4 regions of the Bacillus sp. JJ1562 genome follow, and region 1 is predicted to be linked to each of the others. Evidence: riboswitches for the same ligand, from Rfam matches in the RefSeq annotation. Region 1 holds a riboswitch; each other region holds the start of a gene.

Region 1 (5,779 bases):
GGTAATGGTCATTCCAACGTTGAATTTGTTGAAGGGGATGCTGAAAAACTACCATTCTCAGATAAAGCATTCGATATCGTGTCTTGCCGGATTGCACCTCACCATTTTCCTAATATTAACAGATTTGTAAGTGAAGTATCACGTGTTTTAAAAACAGGCGGACAGTTCTTGTTAGATGATAATGTGGTTCCTGAGAACGATGAATTTGATGAGTTTTATAATACAGTTGAAAAAAAGAGAGACTATAGTCATTTTCGTGCTTGGAAAAAGTCCGAGTGGTTTCAAATGTTAGAAAATGAGGACTTTGAAATCCAAGAACTCTATCGATTTGATAAAACATTTGAATTTGAGAGTTGGTGTGACCGCATGCATTTGACAGATCACGAGAAGGACGAACTAACCGAATACATGCTAAACGCTTCCGAAAAAATCAAACAAAAGTTTCGAATTCAAATCGAGAATAATAAACTTAAATCCTTCCAAGGGGAAGCGGTTGTGCTAAAGGCAACAAAACTTTAGGATTAAAGTGAAGGGATTCCTCCACTTTTTTCATATCAATTAGGAGGTGATAGTTTTGTTTAAGGATGAAGTAACAAAGTTGATAAAAATCGAATATCCAATAATCCAAGCCCCAATGGCAGGTGGTGTTACAACTTCAGAATTGGTGGCTGCTGTTTCAAATTCCGGTGGTTTAGGAATGATTGGTGCAGGCTATATGACTTCTACCCAATTACGAGAACAAATTAGGGAAATCAAGCAATTAACAACCAAACCTTTCGGGGTCAATCTATTTGTTCCAGTTGAATTTGAGGCAAAAGAAGATGAAGTTAAATCAGCTAATCAATTACTTAACCCGATTCGAGAAAAATTGAATTTATCTCCAAAAGATTATGATGAAATCCCCTCATTTCATCATGCTCTTGAAAAATATGTTGAGCAAATCAAAGTTGTCGTTGAAGAAAAGGTCCCTATTTGTTCCTTTACATTTGGACTTCCTTCCAAAAACGTAATCGCGGAATTAAAACAACATAATATCGTTTTAATGGGAACAGCAACAACCGTTAAAGAAGCAAGCGAAGTTGAAAAAGCAGGCCTGGATATGGTAGTCGTTCAAGGCAGTGAAGCTGGTGGTCATCGCGGAAGCTTTATCAAAGGAGAACAGGAAAACTTAGTCGGGTTAATGTCACTTATCCCACAAGTTGCTGACAATGTAAGTATTCCAGTTATTGCTGCTGGTGGAATTATGGATGCTAGAGGATTAATGGCTTCCATTTGCTTAGGAGCACAGGCTGTTCAAATGGGAACAGCTTTCTTAGCTTGTATTGAAAGTGGAGCACATCAAGTACATAAACTTGCGATCCTTAATGCTTCAGAAGACGAAACGGTTATAACCCGTTCATTCTCTGGTAAGTGGGCACGCGGACTCGCCAACCCCTTTATTTTTAACATGCAGCAATATGAAAAAGATTTGCCGGATTTTCCGATTCAAAACTCTCTTACTCAGGATATCCGAATAGCTTCAGGTTCACAAAATAACAAGGATTTCATGTCCCTTTGGTCTGGACAAAGTCCGAGGTTATCGAAAAATCAAAGTGCAAAAACATTGATAGAATCGATCATTTTAGAAGCGAAAAATTTAAAGCAGTGAATTTCTGTTGAAATCCACTGCTTCGTTTTTTTTCAGTTCTTTAAAGCATGGCAATGGTTCAGCGGTCCACTTCCCTTTCCAAGGTCAAGTCCCGCTTCTAATGCTCCTGTAATATATCGTTTTGCTTCTTGAATACTTGTTTTTATATCCAAGCCTGCTGCTAAATTACAAGCAATCGCTGACGATAGCGTACAACCTGTGCCATGAGAATTCGGGTTATCAATACGTGATCCTGGGAACCATGTGAATTCCCCATTGCTATATAAGAGATCATCCGCGGTATCCTCAAGATGACCTCCTTTGATTAAAATGCCCCCCTTATACATTTCGGACAATTTTTGGGCGGCCACTTGCATGTCTTCCTTCGTGTGAATCTCCATTCCACAAAGCGCCTCGGCCTCGTGAAGATTTGGTGTAATAATAGTAGCAAGCGGAAATAATCTAGTAATAAGAGCATCCATCGCCGATTCAGTCAATAGTCTACTTCCACTTGTAGAAATCATAACTGGGTCCAAGACAATATTTTGAGGTTGAAATTCTTCTAGCTTCTCAACGATTTTATGAATAATTTCTGGTGAGGACACCATCCCTATTTTTACACTGTCAGGAAAAATATCAGTCATAATGCAATCAAGCTGTTGGCCAACAAATTCCGGCGAAGAATCAAGCACCCCGTAAACACCTGTTGTGTTTTGTGCAGTGAGAGCCGTGATAGCACTCATTGCATACATTTTATGGGCAGTGATTGTTTTAATATCCGCTTGAATCCCCGCTCCCCCACTACAGTCAGAGCCAGCAATCGTCAGTACCTTTTTCATTATCCTTCACTCCTATTGTTAACCATTTCAGTTGAAAGTTCTTTTAATTTTGTTGTTGCAGCGGTGATGTCTGACTGTGCAAAGATCGCCGATACAACAGCTACTCCGTCTACGCCACTTCCGGCTAACTCTAAAATATTCCCTTTATTAATTCCACCGATTGCAACAATTGGAATCGATACGCTTCTGCAAATTTCTTGGACTGTTTCAAATGTCATCGGCTCTGCATCGGACTTGGTGCTCGTTGGAAATACAGAACCAATCCCGAGATAATCAGCTCCCGCTTTTTCAGCAGCAATAGCTTGCTCCACATTTTGAGCAGACACACCGAGAATTTTATCTGGTCCAATCAACTCTCGGACTTTTTCAACCGGCATGTCCTCTTGACCAACATGCACGCCATCTGCATCACAAGCCCGCGCAATCTCGACATTGTCATTAATAACAAATGGAACATGATAGAAATCAGTTAGCCTTTTTAATTCAATTGCTTCCTGTAAAAATTCATCATATCCGAGACTTTTTTCTCTGAGCTGTAAAAAAGTAATTCCACCCTTTAGTGCAGCTTCTACTTGCTCAACTAAAGATTGATTGCCTGTCCAGGCACGATCGGTTACTGCGTATAATAGCATTGCATTTTTATCGATTTTCAATGTTCATCCCACCCTGAAGTAATGTAAAGTCTAGTTTGCTCATGGAATCAATCAAATACGTTCGAAATGATGAAGTTCCACCATTTAATTCTTCTACTTTTTGATGAGCTAATTCACCGCAATATCCCATCGCGCTCACTGCAGCGGCCGTACTTTTTAAAATTTCCTGAGGATTTGCCCCACAAAAAGCAGCAACAACGGATGAAAGCATGCAGCCTGTCCCCGTTATTTTGGACATCATTTGATGACCATTTCTGATTGCATAAGCTTCTTCCGTATCTGCAACGATATCAATGGCACCCGTGATCGCAATAACAGCTCCTGTTTGCTTACTTACCACTTTCGCAAATTGAACCATTTCATCGAGATTTCCTTCATTGATGACATCTTCAGCTGCTGCATCAACACCTTTTGTATTTCCACTACCGGCATGTACGGTTTTTATTTCTGATAAATTACCTCTAATAACTGCAAACTGAACCTCTTTTAAAAGGCGATAAACCGTATCAGTTCTTAATCTAGATGCACCAGCTCCAACTGGATCTAAAACAACAGGATGCCCCAATCTATTTGCAGCTTTTCCTGCTAAAATCATGGATTCGATCGTTCTTTCATTTAATGTCCCGATGTTAATCACAAGCGCGCTACAAATGCTTGTAATATCCTCCACTTCCTTTGGATCATCCGCCATAATCGGGGATCCCCCACAAGCAAGAACAATATTTGCAACGTCATTCACCGTCACATAATTTGTAATATTATGTACAAGCGGTGTGTTATTTCTTACATTTGATATGATTTGCTCAAACATCTATTAGCCTCCTAAATAATCAAATGCGCCTTGGCGGATTTGCGCCCAGATTTTTTCGAGCCTGCCTCGAAAACTTTCCTTTAAAAATCTGTGGCATCCGCCGGAGGCATTTTTTTATTCAACAGGGTTTAAGCCCTGTTGAATAAAAAATGCGGTATACCTGATTAAGATATACCGCATGAATACTCATACTTACGCACATTCCCTACGTTGGCATTATCCAAATCAGGTTAAGGGTCAAAGCTACATTTCGCCTACTCTCAGCCCACATTGTGTGAGCCCCCCTGTTACTATTCAATTCACTTTATTATAGCACATCAAATTTATCTGTCATTCTTTTTGAAAAGTTTAGTGGGACCAAGGGGACGGTTCTGGTGGTCCCACATTTTTAGGTACCGCGGGAACCGTCCCCCTCGGTTCAAAAAAGTTTTATTGCTTTCGTCACAACAATAGTGTACGATACATAGTATAAATCAAATACTGTATGACATATAGTAATAAAAAATGAGGTGGGTGAATGAGTAACTTATTAAACTCATTAATGACAGAGCTTAGAAGAGGAACGTTAACACTAGCGGTATTAAGTCAATTACGAACCCCTCAATATGGATATTCACTTGTTCAATTATTAGAGGGTTCAGGAATTGCGATTGACCAAAGTACCTTATACCCCTTGCTTCGCCGCCTGGAAAAGCAGGAATTGGTGACGAGCAGCTGGGACACATCTGAAAGCAGACCCCGTAAGTACTATGTGTTAAGTGAATACGGGCTCGAAATCTTTTTACAGCTAAAAAAGGAATGGATTCAAAATTCAAAAGAGCTTTACAGACTATTAGAGGGAGAGGAAGATTATGAATCTGATTGATATCTACATTCAGGAGGTTACAAGAAGACTACCTGAAAAAATGCGTGACGATATCGCACTTGAATTACGTTCAACCATCGAGGATATGTTGCCAGATGACTATAATGAAGCAGATGTAAAAACTGCACTAGAGAAATTAGGGAGCCCAGTAAAATTGGCTAATAATTATCGAGACCGGCCAATGTATCTAATTGGTCCACGTTATTTCGACGTGTATGTAAGCTTATTAAAAATGATTTTACCGATTGCCGCAGTAGTTGCACTCATCTCGACGTTTGCTGAATATTTTATCGGGTATCAAGGTGAGGAAGCCATCATTAATGTAGTTTTGGACTTGATAGGCTTCGGTATTTGGAAAATAATTGAGGTTTCGATTCAAACTTTCTTTTGGTTCACGCTTGTGTTTGCCATGATAGAAAGAATCGATAAAGGAAAAGATAACCAGCCACTAACAACCAGCCTACAAAAATGGACTCCTGATGATTTGAAATATATCGCCTATATCCCTAAGAAAAAGAAGATCTCAAAATGTGAAGTATTTGGTGCTTTATTGTGGACAGCAATTTGGGCAACCCTTTATTTTTATGCCAACCAACTTCTAGGTATCTATGAAGGGGGAAATGATGGTCTCGAATTTGTAACACCCGCTTTAAATCAAGAGGTTTTACTTTCATTTTGGCCCATCGTTCTAGTTGTAATCGGTTTGGAAGTAGCATTAGCCCTATATAAACTAATCATAGGACAATGGACGAAAAGAATGGTGATCTACAATACTACCATTCAGGTGTTTTCAACCATTTTATTCATCGTAATCTTCATAAATCCTAACATCTTAAACCAAGATTTCACCTCGTATATGACAGATTTATTTGGCATCACTGATAATCAATTTACAATATGGCTCATTGCTACAGTACTCATTTCAATAATTGTTTCAGCAGCCATCACGATATTTGATGGGATTCGCAAAGCCAACATTCGATA
Region 2 (5,779 bases), on a different contig from region 1:
AATCAAAATGTATAACGGAAAAGCAAAATTCTCCTCATGGCTCATAACAATTGCGACAAACTTATACATTGACGATCTTCGAAGAAAGAAACGCGAACAAAACTATCAGCATCAGGAACAAGCATTACGCAAAATGAAATGGCAATTTGATAACCATTCTGAGGATTGGAATGATGTTCTTAACGCTTTAGGAAGGCTTTCTGATGAAATTCGGATTCCAATTGTTCTAAAACATTACTATGGCTATTCATATGAAGAAATAGCAGATATGCTTCATATCGCCCTTGGTACTGTTAAATCGAGAATACATAACGGAATCCAAACAGTAAGAAAGGAGTTGAGACCCAATGAAGAAAAACAAGCTATTCCTATTAAAGAACGAACCACAACATGAAGAAGACATAGAAACGGTTCAAGTCATAAATGAAGCACTTGCAAAAATAGATAAACATTTTTCGGTTTTCACTCCTGATTTGCGAGCTTTTGAACAAATGGTAGCAGTTGAACAACAGAAAGAAAAGAAGAAATTTAGACGGGATTTAACTGCCTTTATCTTGATTGCATTATTCATTATGACAGGTTTAATCACCGCATTTTTCAAACTGCCGCTTGTCTTTATCGTCATTCAAGGGATCGCAACAATTAGCTTCCCGATTTATAGCCTCTATCGATATCGAAAACGGGTGATGCGTACATGAAAACGGATGATATCAAATTCTGGATATTAATAGCCATCATCCTACTTATTCAAAGCTTTTGGTTATTTTTAGACGCAAGAAAGCGGGGGCATAATTACTGGTTTTGGGGAATATGGGGATTAATCCAAGCACCAATGCCGATCGTTTTTTATTTCATAGTTGCAAGAAAAATTTATCGACGCGGAGCAGGTAGAGAATGATGAGAAATATTGCGAAATATATTGTATTGATGATAGCCATTGTTGGACAAATAGTAGGAATTGTATTTTTGTTCATTGATATTTCAAAGGCGCTGATGTTCTATGCGTTTTACATGGTTGCCATTGTTCTATTATTTGCTTTATTAGTTTGGGAACGAAAACGAGAAAAAGTGGAGGATGACGAAAATGATTATCGTGACTACTGATTATGTACCCGGAAAAGAAGTGAAAGAACTAAAAGGATTTGTTAGAGGAGGAACTGTTCAGTCAAAGCATATTGGAAGAGATATTATGGCTGGATTGAAAACAATTGTTGGGGGTGAAATTTCAGATTACACTGAAATGCTGGAGGAATCCCGTCAAAAAGCAATTGGACGAATGGTAGATGACGCGAAGGCAAAAGGAGCAAATGCTGTTATTGCGATGCGTCTACAAACCTCATCTGTTATGCAAAATGCATCTGAAATTATCGCATATGGTACGGCAGTATATGTTGAATAGTAAAAACTGCAACTTTCAAAAAAGGCTTTTATAAATCGTATCTTCATGTTAGGATGGTACAAAGGAAAATATTTAAATATTTTAGTAGTTCCACTAGGGGTGCCTTAATAGGGTAATAATATTTTGTTAGGTCAAATACCTACGAATCTATTACTGAAGGCTGAGATTGAGGATTGAATTTTTTCATGACCTCAAGACCCTTAGAACCTGATCTGGTTTGTACCAGCGTAGGGAAGTGGGGAAACGGTCAATATGTTTTTTTATGCCTAAATCCAAACCACTTTCTTTACACTGCGTAGAGAAGGTGGTTTTTTATTTTGCTAATAACAATAAAGGGAGGAAAAATGAAAATGTTATTTTCAGAGGAAATTAGAAGAGAAGCAAATCAAATATGGGAGGCAAGCTTTGAGCATCCATTTGTAAAAGGAATTGGGGATGGTTCATTACCAATCAAGTGTTTTCGATATTACGTAAAACAGGATGCCTATTATCTTACTCACTTTGCAAAGGTGCAGTCATTAGGGGCAGCGAAGGCCGAGGATTTACATACGACAAACAGGATGGTAATTCATGCACAAGGGACCTATGAAGCCGAGTTATCCTTGCATAAAAGCTTTTCAAAGAGACTTGGAATCACGGATGAGGAGCGACATAACTTTAAGCCGGCACCTACAGCTTATGCATATACATCACATCTGTATAGGGCGGCATATTCTGGACATTTAGGTGATATTATTGCAGCTTTATTGCCTTGCTATTGGCTATATTACGAAATCGGTGAAAGGCTTCAAAGTTGCAAACCAGAAGAACCGATCTATCAGGAATGGATTGCTGCCTATGGTGGTGATTGGTTTAAAACCCTTGTTGAAGAACAAATTGATCGGATAAATGAATTAGCAGAAAAAGCAACGCAAGCAGACCGGAAACGTATGAAGGAACATTTTATCATTAGTAGCCAGTACGAATACTCCTTTTGGGAAATGGCCTACCGTTTAGAAAACTGGCCGGTTCAACACAAAGTAGAAGCATAATAGTCTACGAAAAAAGGAGAATTCTTCATGAATAAAGGACTAAAACTAACTGATATTTTGGTTACAATTGTAATTGCAATTGCATTCGGAATTGTTTATATCATTTGGGGCTCTTTGTATTATATTGTAAAGCCAATTGGGTTACATGCTGATCAGTTTCTATATGGTATGTGGTTTATTGCAGCGATTATTGCATACTTAGTTATTCGTAAGCCGGGAGTTGCCTTATTAGCAGAGATTGCAGCAGCCTCAGGGGAATTTATATTAGGGTCTCCATGGGGCCTAACTGTTCTTTTTTACGGTGTTGTTCAAGGGCTGTTTGCTGAAGCTGTATTTATGATATTTCGGTATAAAAGATATAATCTTGCTGTTGTTGTGTTAGCAGCTTCAGCATCTTGCTTAGGGTCTATAATTATGGATTTTGCTTATGGTGAAATCGTTGACTTAGCTACGTGGAATCTGGCTTTATTCCTAGTTGCTAGATTTGTAGGATCCATCCTATTTGCCGGTTTATTTGCACACTACCTTGTAAGAGTGTTAGAGATGACGGGAGTAACAAATCTTGTACGCCCACTATCGAAAAATGATTTTGATGCACTTGATCAAAAATAAAAGGGTGTCGAAAATGGAATCAATTACGTTTGTTGAAAAACTTCGATTAAAATTTCCGGGAGATGAGTCCTTACTTTTTAAGGACTTAACTTGCCATATTAAAAAAGGTGAGAAGGTTTTACTTCTTGGACCTTCAGGGTGTGGGAAATCAACACTCCTTCAGGTATTAAGTGGGATTATTCCGAACTCAGTTGAAGTACCAATGAAAACGGAATGCTTGCAGGTCCCATCAGAATGGGGTTATGTCTTCCAAGATCCTGATTCCCAGTTTTGTATGCCGTTTGTTGATGAAGAACTTGCATTTGTCCTGGAAAATCTAAAAATTCCTAGGGAACAAATGGAAGAGCGTATTAAAAGATATCTAAACCAGGGTGGGTTGGACTTAGAAAACATCCATACAAGCATTCAAACTTTGTCTGGGGGAATGAAACAACGTTTAGCCATTGCGGCAGTGTTGGCGCTAGTTCCTGATGTATTATTTTTAGATGAGCCAACAGCAATGCTTGATCCTGATGGGACAAAGGAGATTTGGGAGGTTATTAAGGATGTCGGGCATGATAAAACGTTGCTAATTGTCGAACACAAGCTTGATCATGTCCTTGAGATTGTGGACCGAATTATTCTTTTTAATGCTGAAGGAGAAATTATTGCTGATGGTAATAAGATAGAAATCTTATCCAATTTTGAAACGATCATGCGAGAGCAAGGGATTTGGTATCCAGGTGTCTGGGATCACTTTGTTCAAGACTTTGAATGGGTGCAACAAGAAAGTCCCGGCATAGATAATACTCCAGTTATTAGCCTTAAACACTTCAATGGGTATAGGCAGAAGAAGGAAAAAATTTGTGTGAATGATGTCAAGATTCACTCAGGAGAGTGGATTGTGATAAAGGGGAAGAATGGTGCTGGAAAAAGTACATTACTAGACTCACTGATGCAGTTTATTAAAACGACAGGTCACTATTCGCTATATGGGAATAACGTAAAAAATGGTAAGCGATTAAATGAAATGATGACCTTTGTTTTCCAAAACCCTGAGCTGCAATTTGTCACAAACTCTGTTTATGAGGAAATTGCATATTCCTTACGAGTTGATAAAAGAGATGAACAAGAAATCACAGCCTCGGTAGAGGAACTTTTACAAATTTTCAGTCTCACAAATCATAAAAACAAACATCCTTATCAGTTGTCGATGGGACAAAAAAGAAGATTAAGTGTAGCAGCCTCAATCGTAAGAGGTCAGCAAATTCTTTTGTTAGATGAACCTACATTTGGACTTGATTCAAAAAATACATTTGCACTCCTAACATTATTAGAAAAATACAGACAAAAGAACAAGACGATTATGATGGTTTCTCATGATATAAAAATTGAGATGTATTTTGCGACAAGGGTTTGGACGATTGAAAATGGTAAATTGATAAAAGATCAATTGGCTAAAAGGCAATTGTCAACCTTAACATCGTAACAGTGTAATGGGAGAAAGGAATATACAAATGGAACTTTCAAGTAAAATAACATGGCTTCATAGAACTAACCCAAGTGTAAAGCTGTTTGTATTGGTCAGCTTATGTATAGCTGTATTATTTATTGATAATCTTTATCTACTCATTCATACTTCGTTGGTCGTATTTATCTTATTTTTTGGTTTCACGGGACATTCGTTTAAAAGAATCATTTTACTTACGTTACCATTTTTCCTCATCTTTCTCTCAACCTCATCATCTATGATTCTATTTGGAAAAGGAGAAATGGTATTGTATAAGTGGGGACTGATTACAATATCAGAGGAAAGCATATATAAAGGATTAATTGTGGGATTTCGAGGAATTATTTTTGCGGGGCTTGGCCTGACCTTTGCATTAACTACAAGACCTGTTTTCCTTTTTTATTCTTTGATGCAGCAACTAAAGATGCCACCCAAATACGCATATAGCTTTATGGCGGGATTACGATTAATTCCTATTATGATAGAAGAGTTTCAAACAATACAAAATGCGATGCGTGTTCGTGGGGTTGAACGTCAAAAAGGGCTGCAATCTATCTTTTTTAAACTAAAAGCTTATTCAATTCCCTTATTATCGCAAAGTATTAGACGTGCTCATCGAATTGCGGTAGCAATGGAGGCAAAGCGATTTTCGAACCAAAAAAAACGAACCTTTTACTATGAGCTTACTCTATCCAAATACGATATGATTTTTATCCTATATTTTATGCTTATGTTAAGTCTTGGATACTATTTCTCCATTCAATTCTAACGATATATCATCAAGCTGCAAAACAATAAATGATATACCGCAAACGGCATAAACGATATATCATCAAGCCGCAAAACGATAAATGATATACTGCAAAGAGCATAAACGGTATATCATCCAACTGCAAAACGATAAATGGTATATCGCAAACAGCTTAAACGGTATATCATCCAACTGTAAAACGATAAATGGTATACCGCAAACAGCATAAACGGTATATCAACCAGCCGCAAAACAATAAATGATATACCGCAAATGACATAAACGGTATCACCCAGCCGCAAAACGATATATTTGATGAAAGCTAAGATGTCTTGATACTTCATTGAAGGGAATAAGATGTGTTACGATATTTTCAAGATTAAGGATAAAAAATTTGAATTGAAGATACATAGGAGTTTTAAGGAAGGAATGATCGAGTTGAATGAACGCTATTCTCGGCAAGAGTTATTTACCTCAATTGGAGTCCAAGGGCAACA
Region 3 (5,779 bases), on a different contig from region 1:
AGAAGTGGGGTTTTTTATTCGTTTTATTAATGTCCTTGGGTTTAATTTTTATTAATATTGAATCGTATTTTGAACCCAAAGTAGCAATACACCTACATAAGGATATTAAAGTAGGGGGAAGAGGGACTTCTGAAAAGATTCAAACTATAGAGATTACAGAAGACCATATTTATCAAGGAAATCTGCTTTTGGTCAACAAAGTTTATCCGGTACACCAAATGAGTATTACATCCGATGTCATCAATCTTTTTACACAGAATGAGTTAATAGATGGATACGAATTATTAAATAGCGACATAGATTTGTCAACAGACTTAGTAGGCAAATTTTCGAAGATGGTTGCTGCTGCAGAAAAAGAAGGTGTGAGTAATTTTATCATTACTAGTGGTTTTCGGAATTTTGCTGAACAAAGTGCACTTTATCAAGAGAAGGGTTCTGCATATGCCTTGCCAGCCGGTTATAGCGAACACAATCTAGGTTTATCACTAGATATTGGCTCCACTCAAAATAAAATGGCTGTGGCACCTGAAGGAAAGTGGATCGAAAAAAATGCTTGGAAATACGGGTTCGTTTTACGATATCCCGAGGATAAAGTAGATATTACTGGAATACAATTTGAACCGTGGCATATTCGATATGTCGGTTTACCACATAGTGCGATAATGAAGGAAAGGAATTTTGTTTTAGAAGAATATTTAGCATTCTTGAAAGATGAAAAACACATTACTGTTAGAATGAATAATAAAAAATACACGATTACATATTACCCTATTCCTGAAATCAAGACGATTGACCTACCAAAAGATCGATACTTTGAGATTTCAGGGAACAATATGGATGGAGTAATTGTGACTGGTTACTAAGAGAAAATGCAACTCATACCCTAGTCGGTAATTGAACCTAGACTGCAAAAATTAAGAAGCCTAATTTCGAGAAAATTAGGCTTCGAATTTTTTAAGTAAATACCTCCAGGTGTTACCTAGGATTTTAAGATCCTACCAGACCTGTTAATGGGCTACTCGCTACCGCGTAGTCTTTTTCTTCAATCCGTCCTGCTTCATATCCTAATCTGCCTGCTTCCAATGCAAGTTTCACAGCACGTGCCATTTTTACAGGATCCTGTGCACCAGACACAGCCGTATTTAATAGTACTCCATCTGCGCCAAGCTCCATCGCATAAGCGACGTCCTTTGGAGAACCGATTCCTGCATCAATAATGACAGGCACCTGGGATTGTTCGATTATAAATTTTAAGTTTAATGGATTAATAATCCCTCTACCCGAACCAATCGGGCTTGCTCCTGGCATAATTGCATGAACACCCAGATCTTCTAAACGCTTTGCAAGCACCACGTCATCTGAGGTGTACGGTAACACAATGAAACCTTCATCGAGAAGCATTTCCGAAGCCTTCAACGTTTCGATCGGGTCTGGTAAAAGGGATCTGTCATCTCCAATGATCTCAACTTTAATCATGTCACATAAGCCAGATGCCTTAGCCAGTTTCGCAATTCGAACAGCCTCTTCAGCCGTTTTTGCTCCTGCTGTATTTGGTAGAAGTGTATATTTTGTTAAGTCTAACTGCTCTAAAAAATTGGGTTGACTTTCTTCAAAAATATTCATTCTTCTTACGGCAAACGTTAAAATTTCGGCATCCGATACCTCTACAGCTTGCTTTTGAATTTCAAAAGACGGGTATTTTCCTGTTCCTAGTAAAAGCCTAGATTTGAATGTACGATTTGCTATTGTTAACATATTATCCTCCTCCTACAAATTGGACGATTTCGATGACATCACCATTTGCAAGATTCATCGTTTTATAGTCGTCTTTTTTAATAATATCCTCATTGATTTCTACAATCGCAATCCGGTTTTGCAACTTATAATGAGCTAAAAGCTTTTCCACTGAATTTACTTCTTCAGGGATTTCTACTTGCTCTCCGTTAAGCCTAATTCTCATTTTTCTCACCTCCTAAATCATGGCTGTCTGCCTTCGATCGATACGAAATGCATCAATCCATTCTTGATTTACCTCGTTATTCAGAATTAGATCACGAATCATTTTCCCAGTTGCAGGTGCAAGGAGAATCCCATTCCGAAAATGGCCACAAGCAATAAAAATCCGCTCCTCTTCTGGATGTCTGCCGATAAATGGAAGCCCATCAAATGTGGTAGGTCTTAAACCTGATGTAAAACTGTCAATTTTCCAATTGGTAGAGGAAGGGAGCATAGCTTTTGCTATATTAATCAATTGTTCAACACTTTGAAGGCTAACTGATTCGCTCCAATCATCCTGAATCATCGATGCACCAATTACAAGTTTGCCATTATTTCTTGGAACGATGTAGGATTTATCGTGAAACAACGTGTGTTGTAGAAACGGCTTCTCGTGCTGAACTATGATGCTTTCTCCCTTTACAGGTGACAGTTTTTCAGAGATTCCTAGATTCCGAAAAAGCCTATTACTATAAACCCCTGTAGCAATAACGATATGTTTTGTATGAATATCGCCATTTGCTGTTTTCGCAATGTAGCTGTTTCCATTTTTCTCGATTCCATAGACGTTACTGTTTTCAAAAATCGATGCACCTAGCACCTGTGCGCTATTTGCAAAGGCTTCACAAGTATTCGTCGGAATCACGTTAACATCGTCTGCGATATAGGCTGCACCTAAAACATCATTGCTAATTTCAGGTTCCATTATTTTAACTTCTTCGTGATTCACCCATTTTACGGTTGGTTGTTTTAGGAGTGAATCTAAGTTGCGCTTATCTCTCTCTGTGAATGCTAGCTTTAAAATTCCACCCGTCCTATAGCCAATGTCAACACCACTTAATTCATACAGTTCATCCTTCAGCAGGTTGTATTCAAGTTGGCTTGATCTTGCAAATGGGAAGAGAAGAGAGAAATCTCCATCACTTTCAGAATGGGCACCCAGCATGCCAGCAGCGGCCTTCGTTGTTTTTTCTCCAATTAGTCCTCTGTCAAATAGTGCAACATCCATCTGTGCCTTTGCTAAATAGAAAGCAATGGAGCAGCCAATAATTCCACCACCTACAACAATTACTTCATATTTATTTTTCATATTTTATCGCCTCAAAGAATTTTTTTGTTATCGAATAAGGCTCAGCAGCTGAAAAAATACTGGACATGAACGCGACTCCATCTGCATCAACAGCTTGAATAGACGGTATTGTTTTCAACGTAATGCCACCAATTGCATAGACAGGTATGTTAAGTTCATTTTTTATATGTAAAATCGGTTCAACCCCATTCGGAGGCAGTCCTGGTTTGCTATTCGTTTGAAAGCAATGCCCATATATGACATAATCTGCTCCATTTGCTTCGGCTTCTTGTGCTCTTTTAAGTGAATGAACACTGCAGCCAACCCTTAGGTGAGGGTATCGTTGTTTCACCATTTGTACAGGAAGTCCATGCTCAGGTAAGTGAACGGTAGGGATGCCCATACATAACGCAACGTCTAAGCGGTCATTAATCATAATCTTTTCTTTCTTCACACCGTTATTGAGTAAATATTCGATTAGTGTCAATAGCTCCCGGACTGACTTTGATTTTTCCCTAATTTGTACAAAATCAATTACATCTTTGATAGCAATAATTTTTTCAGCGACAGCTTCTAAAGTTTGTTGATCATCCGTCACAGCAATTAATTTCATCAGATTTCTCCTTTTCGTCTAACAACTTGTAGCGTAAAAAGGGAATAGAGCGGTTAAAGCACAACAAAAAACCACTCTCCAATGCAGGAAAGTGGTTGGGTATTATACACAAAAAAGCAATTGCCTTAACCACATCCCTACGCAGGTACAAGCCTGTTCAGGTAATGAGGGTTTCAAAGTACACTACTTTTTTCTCAGCCCTTATCAAGGGTTCCCCTAGTGAAAAAACGAAATATTAACTTATATAATAAAATTAACACAATTAAGATAAAATGAAAAGGTATATGTTTCCAATGGGTCAGAGGGACAGGTTCCTTGTCCCATTTTTTACAAATGCTTCAGTGGGAGAGATGGATGTACTGTCCACAGATGTTTAACCAAATGACTCATCCCATTCAAAAACCCTTGATTGAACTCTACTTATCACCTAAAATGAAATAATCTACAGACTGCCTGAGTCTATCTAAACGGATCCAGGTCTATTTTGCATGCTAGAAAGGAACAGCAAGACATGAATTCATCTGAGTATTTTTATAGATTTTTAGAACCCGTATCCAAAGAATTGGCGTTTTTAGCGGGTGAATTAGAGAATACAATCTTTTCAAGTCCACGTACAATGTTAACTCATTCAAGGGTACTCGTTGAAAATATTCTTCAACAGGTCATGGAATATGAAAAAATGAAAGAAGAGCCTCGTATAACATTAAAGGAAAGACTAACTATATTGGAGAGTGAAGGGATTCTTACAACGGAAATAAGAGATGCACTTCATTTAGTTCGACAACTTGGTAATCAGGCCTCACATGACAAAAGAAAATTTCGTTATTCTGAAGCACTTTTATCATGGGAAGCAATCTACAAGATTGTAAGATGGTTTGTTGAAGTGTATACCTCAGTATCAATTGAGGTCCCGGAATATCAGGATCCAACCACTCCGAAGGAAGAACGTTATGATATTACCGAATTGGAGCTCCGTTTGAAATCACTAGAGAATATATTAATTGCATCTATGAAAAAGGGGACTTCAGGTAACGAAGCAAAAGATGAGGTTGCCATTACAACATCTGCTGTACCTGCAAAAATGGCTGAACCAGGTTACACAACAATTCGAAATATTGAATATAAAAGAGACTCGCTTGAAGTTCCGTATTTTCTCCGGGATGCCTTTTTATTACCACAAAGATTTGATAAATCCGAGACCTTTTTAATCAGACTAGGCGCAGAGCAGCAAGCTCGAATCATGAGCGAATTACCCAGTAATCTCGAAGACTTGCATAAGCATGTGAAACGGTTTAACGAAAACAATGACAAACAATTTTTTGGCGAACTGAAAATCTTTATTGAAGAAGAAAAGATTCGTAGAAAAGTAATCTTAGAACGCCCAGGAGAACTCTTCTTATTTTATAAAGCGGATTACATCATCTTAACAGATGCACTTAAAAATATCCCACTTACCAAAGAAGAATTCACAGGCATACCAAGCCTCATTAAACAATTAAATGAAGACGGGATTCAAACTGTTGGGCAGCTTCCGAAAGAGTTAGTGATATTAGGAAAATATAAGAATGTTGGAGTTGTGAATGTGGGGAGGTTGTTTGAGCAGTTGAAGGGGAAGTAAACAGGATTCCTGTCTAATCGCAAAACTACTTACAAATGTTTGTAAACCAATTATAATGCATCCAGACTGGGTGCATTTTTTGGTAGCGGCAGTAAATCTGGAATAGTGACAGTATTTTTCAAATAGTGGCAGTATTTTCGTAATTGAGACAGTAAATCTATAATAGCGACATTATTCCAACGCACTCTCAATAAACAGTTAGAAATCCAATTTACATACTAAACTTTTTTATCAATTTAGGTTTGTTTTTTAATCCTCTAAAGTCACTAAAATCCACAATACTCTCACAATTCATGTCAAAACTCTATAGATTCGACAAACATAATATATAGCTTACTAAAAGTTTTAAAAATTACGTCTATTCACTCGAAAAAAGAAGGAAATTCTTATTTTTTGACGAAATTATAGAACAATCCTTTTGAAGGCGATTTATCCCTCATAATTTTTCCATTAGTGGTGGAATAAATTATTCGACTAAATCAAA
Region 4 (5,779 bases), on a different contig from region 1:
GAGCAATCATCACTTGGTCGAAAGTCTCACTCTCTTCCCCTTTTGCAATCGCAATTCCACTTTTATAAATAAATGCTGACTCAATAAGTCTTGAGCGCTTTTTAAAATGATCCATATTTTCTTTAAGGAATTTCTGTACAAGGACAGTGTCCGCACCATGAGCGCGTAGATAGGATGCCGCATCAAATGTTCTTGATCCGGTTCGAAGCGTAAAACTCTTTGTATCGACAATAATTCCCGCAAGTAAAGCAGTCGCCTCAAGCATATTAATTTTCTTTCGCTTTGGCTGATATTCAAGAAGCTCTGTAACCAACTCCGCTGTTGATGATGCATATGGCTCCATATAAACGAGTAATGGTGATTGAATAAATTCCTCGCCGCGACGGTGATGGTCGATAACCACTACTTTATCAATTTTTGTTATGAGTTTTTCCTCAATGACGAGCGATGGCTTATGGGTGTCAACAACAACGAGCAGCGTATCGTTTGTAGCTATTTCAAGAGCTTGTTCAGGTGTAATAAAATACGACCAAAGCTCCGTATTTTCCTTCACTTCCTCAAGTAGACGTCCAACACCTGAATCAATTTCATTTGAATTTAATACAATGTAGCCTTCTTTATGGTTCATTTGTGCCACTTTTAAAATCCCGATGGAAGCCCCTACTGCATCCATATCAGGGTATTTATGGCCCATTATAATGACTTTATCACTGTCTGTGACAATTTCCTTTAATGCATGAGAAATCACGCGAGCGCGGACTCTAGTACGTTTTTCCATTGGATTCGTTTTGCCACCATAAAACTTAACCTTCCCATTTGGAAGTTTAATGGCAACTTGGTCTCCACCACGTCCCAATGCTAAGTCCAAACTTGATTGTGCTGCAGCTCCTAGTTCCGGAAGTGTTGGAACCCCAATTCCAATCCCGATACTTAAGGTCAGTGCTACACTATCCTTTGCGGTAGTTTCCCTCACATCATCCAAAATCGTAAATTTTGTTTTTTCAAGGCTTGATAAGATTTCTTCATTCAACACTGCAATAAATCGCTCAGATGAAGTCCTCTTTAAAAACACACCATGTTCAGTTGCCCATTCGTTTAAGATTGACGTAACCTGGCTATTTAACGAGCTTTTCCGTTGATCATCCATCCCCTGGGTTACTTCATCATAATTATCTAAAAAGATAATCCCTAATACGGTTCGCTCAGCCTCATACAATTGCACAATTTCCATTTGTTCAGTAACATCAAAGAAATAAAGTAGGCGTTCTTCTCTCCTTATAATGACCTTAAATTTCTGCTCATTTAATGTGATTGTTTCACTTTCAATCTCTTGCTGAATTAGTGGAACAATTAGTTCCTCAACATCATATAGAGATCTTCCTACCAGTGTATCAGCATCAAGAAAGTTCGATAAATAGGCATTAGCCCACTCAACCTGAAACTCCTCGTTATAAAGCAATATCCCAATTGGCATTTCCATTAACGCTTCTTCGCCAACTTTTTTTAAGCGATACGAAAGGGTCGAGATATAATGCTCCATTTCCTTTTTTAAAAGTGAGTTTGCTTTTAATAAAAAATACACAATGAGTCCAAGGAGCAGAAAACATGCTAACCCAATCATCCAATGAGAAAAAATGAGAATTGCACTAAAAATACTTGTAATCACAAGCAATGCATAAATAGGATAGCGAAATAACTTCCTTTTGTAAAAGTCTGGCATGTATTTTCAGCTCCTAAAGCTTTGTTTTACTTCTTTCCACTAATTCGATTTCGCAGTTGAAATCCTAAGTCAATTATACCTAAGATTCGAATAATATAAAGAAGAAATGGCGATAAGACTGTCAATACAATTGGCACAGCCTTTGTGATTCCTTTTTGATGACAGAAATAATAAATGAAGGACAAGCCTTGAATCACCATAAACAACTGCAAAACAAAAAAGAGATTTAAAAAGGCGGTATACCCAAACGTGCCCTTTTCCATTTCAACAAAGCTTAAAAGTAAGATCAGTAAGTAATACCATAAAATACTTTTAGGAAAATTAATATCACGAAACGGTGGGAATGGATTCATTTTCACTTTAAGTCGTATAAGCACCGGTTTCATTGCTACAACCGTTACAAAAGCTAAAAACATCGCAATTAAAACAAACATGCTTGGGATCATGTATTGTATCATCTCAATTGATTCTTCCAGTTGTGCAATGACCTCTGTATTTACTTCTCCTCCTGTTGCCCTCATTATACTCTCAGCCATGGCAAAAGATTCCCGTGAGCTTTCTCGAATCAAATCAATGACATCAATTTGTAGGATCGAAATCGCTGTTACATACAGTAGCACGATCGAGAACAAATACGACAAACAGGAGCCTAAAAATAGCTCGATTCCACTTCTTCCCCGGTTAATTAGTTCGCCTAATAAGATCCCCGAAATTCCAAACACAATCGTATGTATAATCCCAAAGACAGAACCTAGTAGCCCTGATAATAAAAAGGCAATTAGAATAAATAGCAATGACTGCTTTACTCTATATTTCACGGTAAACAGGATAAATGGAATGGGCAAAAGGAATGAAAACACGATTCCAAGTAGTGGGATATATAAAGTAAGAAGTAATAGTACACTATATACTGCTAAAAGCATGGCGCCTTCTGTTAAAGTTTTTGCGTTTTTCAAATTTTCACCTCAACTTATATTACAACCCTCTAAATACAAGAGCTAGTTTTTACAATCACCTTCTATTTTAAAGATTTACTAGAAAGTCTTCAACTTTTTGACTTCCACAAGATATGGTGACTTCGACGTTTGACACAGGACTTGTCAGTCTTTATTCAAAGTTCCTCCTGTGACTGAAACTTTTTGTTTTACTTTTCCCTATTTTCTATTATGATAGTAATCATATGATAAAAACGTAACCACAAGGGGAGCAATTTTGCTGAGAGTGAACGTTCGAGTTCAGACCCTTCGAACCTGTTAGTTAGTGCTAGCGTAGGGATGTGAGAGTTACCTGAGAACTAATACTTTTATTAAAGTTGTTCTCCTTTGGGGTACGTTATTTTACAACATACTTCAAGGGGGATTTTTTTATGAGAAACACAAGACTACAGGCAATGATCGAAGCTGCAATTTTTGCAGCGTTAGCCCTAATTTTGGATCTACTTCCATCAATTGATATTACACCAGCCATATCCATTTCAATTGCTATGGTCCCTGTTTTTATCATTGCATTAAGATGGGGTATAAAAATAGGAATGTTATCCGGGTTGTTATGGGGACTACTTCAGTTAGTATTTGACCCATGGATTGTACACCCAGTTCAAGCCATTATGGAATACATCCTTGCCTTTTCATTCATTGGATTAGGAGGTATATTCAAGTCAATTGTGCAAGAAAGTCTAAAAAACAATCAAAAGCCAAAAGCAATTTTTGCTATTACTTTTGCAATATTTATTGGTAGTCTCGCACGCTATTTTTGGCATTTCCTAGCAGGCTTTCTCTTTATTGAATACTTTGCACCAGAAATTCAAAACCCAGTATGGTACTCCTTCACCTTTAACGGAATAACAATGCTAGCAACATTTGCATTATGTACAATCGTATTATCAATCCTAATCATTGCTTCACCTCGTTTTTTCGTACTAAAAAAATAGGAACCACAGGGACGGTTCTCTTGGTTCCTAACGAAAAATTAATGCAAAAAAGCGATGACCGCATTTGACGATCATCGCTTTTCTATATTATTCACCAGATACATATGGTAATAATGCCATTGTACGAGCACGTTTAATAGCAACAGTTAATTTACGTTGGTATTTTGCACTTGTACCAGTTACACGACGAGGTAATATTTTACCACGCTCAGAAACGAATTTTTTAAGTAAATCTACTTCTTTGTAATCGATGTGTGTAATTCCATTAGCTGTGAAGTAACACACTTTACGACGCTTTGCACGTCCACCTTTACGTCCGCCTGCCATCGATTTTCCCTCCTTTTTTATGTTTTGATTTATACGATTGACTTACAAATTAGAACGGAAGATCGTCATCTGAAATATCGATAGGCTGTCCATCATTTGCAAATGGATCTTGGTCTACTCTTGTAGGTCCTTGGTTTTGATTTGGGTTCTGACTCTGTCCAAATGGAGAGTATCCACCTTGGCCACCGCCTTGATTGCCACCCTGGTTGCCACCATAGCCACCTTGATTGCCACCATAGCCTCCGCCTTGGTTTCCACCAAAGTTACCTCCACCGCTGCGCTGTTGGTCATTCGCATTTCTAGGTTCAAGGAACTGAACACTTTCCGCTACAACCTCAGTAACATATACGCGTTTGCCATCCTGACCTTCATAATTTCTTGTTTGAAGACGACCATCGACGCCTGCTAAGCTTCCTTTCTTTAGGAAGTTTGCCACATTTTCGGCTGGTCGGCGCCATATGACGCAATTAATGAAGTCAGCTTCACGTTCGCCTGACTGATTCGTAAATGTTCGATTCACTGCAAGTGTAAAGGTTGCAACTGCAACTCCACTTGGGGTATATCGTAATTCAGGATCCTTTGTAAGTCTCCCAACGAGAACTACGCGATTCATCATCAGAACCATCTCCTTAACAGGATATTGAAACAGAGTCTATACTCTATAAAAATTCTTATTCTTCTTCTTTAACAATGATATGACGGATAATGTCTTCACTGATCTTCGCTAAACGATCGAATTCGCTAACAGCTTCAGCGTTTGACATTACGTTAAGAATCATGTAATAACCATCGCGGAAATCATTGATTTCATAAGCTAAACGGCGCTTACCCCATTCTTTTACGTTTGTAATCTCCGCACCATTGTCAGTTAAAACGCCATTAAAACGCTCAACTAAAGCCTTTTTCGCTTCATCATCAATGTTTGGACGGATGATATACATAACTTCGTATTTTCTCATCACGTTACACCTCCTTTTGGACTAACGGCCCTTTATCTAAAAAGGGCAAGGAGCAATTATTTCAATTACTCACAGAAAAATATTATACCACATGAATAAATTGTAGGCAAGAAATCTTTAAAATAGAGAAAACCACAAAACGAATACTTCGTTCTGTGGCTATTCTCAACATTCCTTATACATTAAATCGGAAATGGATAACATCTCCATCTTGAACAATATATTCTTTCCCTTCAAGACGTACCTTACCTGCTTCACGAGCAGCATTCATCGAGCCACCTGCAAGCAAATCTTCGTACGATACCGTCTCCGCGCGAATAAATCCTCGTTCGAAATCAGTATGAATGATCCCTGCACACTGTGGTGCTTTCATTCCTTTTCTAAACGTCCACGCTCTTACCTCTTGTACACCAGCTGTAAAATACGTAGCAAGGCCTAATAAATGATATGCAGTACGAATCAATTGATCAAGTCCAGATTCCTCAATACCAAGCTCTTCAAGGAACATTGCCTTTTCTTCCCCTTCAAGCTCCGCGATCTCTGACTCAATCTTCGCACAAACAACAATGACTTCAGCATTGTCCTTTTGTGCAAACTCACGAACCAATTGAACGTACTCATTTGAAGAAGGATCCACTACATCATCTTCACCAACATTAGCAACGTATAAAACTGGTTTACTTGTTAGTAAATGCATGCCTTTTACATACTTCATTTGTTCATCCGTAAATTCAATTGCACGAGCCGGCTGTTCAGTTTCGAATGCTTCTTTTAAAATCACTAGCACCTCATGCTCTGCAACAGCATCCTTGTCCTTTTGCTTTGCAAGCTTCCCAACACGGT

Evidence for each region. Region 1 has a riboswitch for thiamine pyrophosphate ahead of thiM (hydroxyethylthiazole kinase). Riboswitches for the same ligand answer to the same signal wherever they lie in the genome.
Region 2: it holds a riboswitch for thiamine pyrophosphate, as region 1 does, so the genes downstream of both, tenA (thiaminase II) here and thiM (hydroxyethylthiazole kinase) in region 1, are expected to answer to the same signal.
Region 3: it holds a riboswitch for thiamine pyrophosphate, as region 1 does, so the genes downstream of both, V7097_RS15730 (thiamine phosphate synthase) here and thiM (hydroxyethylthiazole kinase) in region 1, are expected to answer to the same signal.
Region 4: it holds a riboswitch for thiamine pyrophosphate, as region 1 does, so the genes downstream of both, thiT (energy-coupled thiamine transporter ThiT) here and thiM (hydroxyethylthiazole kinase) in region 1, are expected to answer to the same signal.

Annotation. Positions count from the first base shown of each region.
Region 1 is NZ_JBALOQ010000046.1:2,423-8,201, reverse strand. It holds gene V7097_RS21750 (class I SAM-dependent methyltransferase) at 1-519, shown strand, start outside; gene V7097_RS21745 (NAD(P)H-dependent flavin oxidoreductase) at 575-1,648, shown strand; gene thiD (bifunctional hydroxymethylpyrimidine kinase/phosphomethylpyrimidine kinase) at 1,681-2,466, opposite strand; gene thiE (thiamine phosphate synthase) at 2,466-3,119, opposite strand; gene thiM (hydroxyethylthiazole kinase) at 3,106-3,930, opposite strand; TPP riboswitch at 4,115-4,226, opposite strand; gene V7097_RS21725 (PadR family transcriptional regulator) at 4,448-4,795, shown strand; gene V7097_RS21720 (HAAS signaling domain-containing protein) at 4,782-5,779, shown strand, end outside.
Region 2 is NZ_JBALOQ010000035.1:25,735-31,513, forward strand. It holds gene sigY (RNA polymerase sigma factor SigY) at 1-394, shown strand, start outside; gene V7097_RS19420 (YxlC family protein) at 348-698, shown strand; gene V7097_RS19425 (sigmaY antisigma factor component) at 695-898, shown strand; gene V7097_RS19430 (hypothetical protein) at 895-1,104, shown strand; gene V7097_RS19435 (YbjQ family protein) at 1,085-1,399, shown strand; TPP riboswitch at 1,485-1,650, shown strand; gene tenA (thiaminase II) at 1,750-2,430, shown strand; gene V7097_RS19445 (ECF transporter S component) at 2,458-3,042, shown strand; gene V7097_RS19450 (ABC transporter ATP-binding protein) at 3,056-4,510, shown strand; gene V7097_RS19455 (energy-coupling factor transporter transmembrane component T family protein) at 4,533-5,300, shown strand; gene V7097_RS19460 (thiazole biosynthesis adenylyltransferase ThiF) at 5,721-5,779, shown strand, end outside.
Region 3 is NZ_JBALOQ010000024.1:26-5,804, reverse strand. It holds gene vanY (VanY-A/VanY-F/VanY-M family D-Ala-D-Ala carboxypeptidase) at 1-863, shown strand, start outside; gene V7097_RS15745 (thiazole synthase) at 988-1,755, opposite strand; gene thiS (sulfur carrier protein ThiS) at 1,757-1,960, opposite strand; gene thiO (glycine oxidase ThiO) at 1,973-3,085, opposite strand; gene V7097_RS15730 (thiamine phosphate synthase) at 3,075-3,677, opposite strand; TPP riboswitch at 3,795-3,905, opposite strand; gene V7097_RS15725 (DUF4145 domain-containing protein) at 4,189-5,295, shown strand.
Region 4 is NZ_JBALOQ010000026.1:26,945-32,723, reverse strand. It holds gene V7097_RS17320 (DHH family phosphoesterase) at 1-1,720, opposite strand, end outside; gene V7097_RS17315 (YybS family protein) at 1,747-2,676, opposite strand; TPP riboswitch at 2,911-3,012, shown strand; gene thiT (energy-coupled thiamine transporter ThiT) at 3,087-3,650, shown strand; gene rpsR (30S ribosomal protein S18) at 3,738-3,977, opposite strand; gene ssb (single-stranded DNA-binding protein) at 4,027-4,593, opposite strand; gene rpsF (30S ribosomal protein S6) at 4,649-4,936, opposite strand; gene ychF (redox-regulated ATPase YchF) at 5,112-5,779, opposite strand, start outside.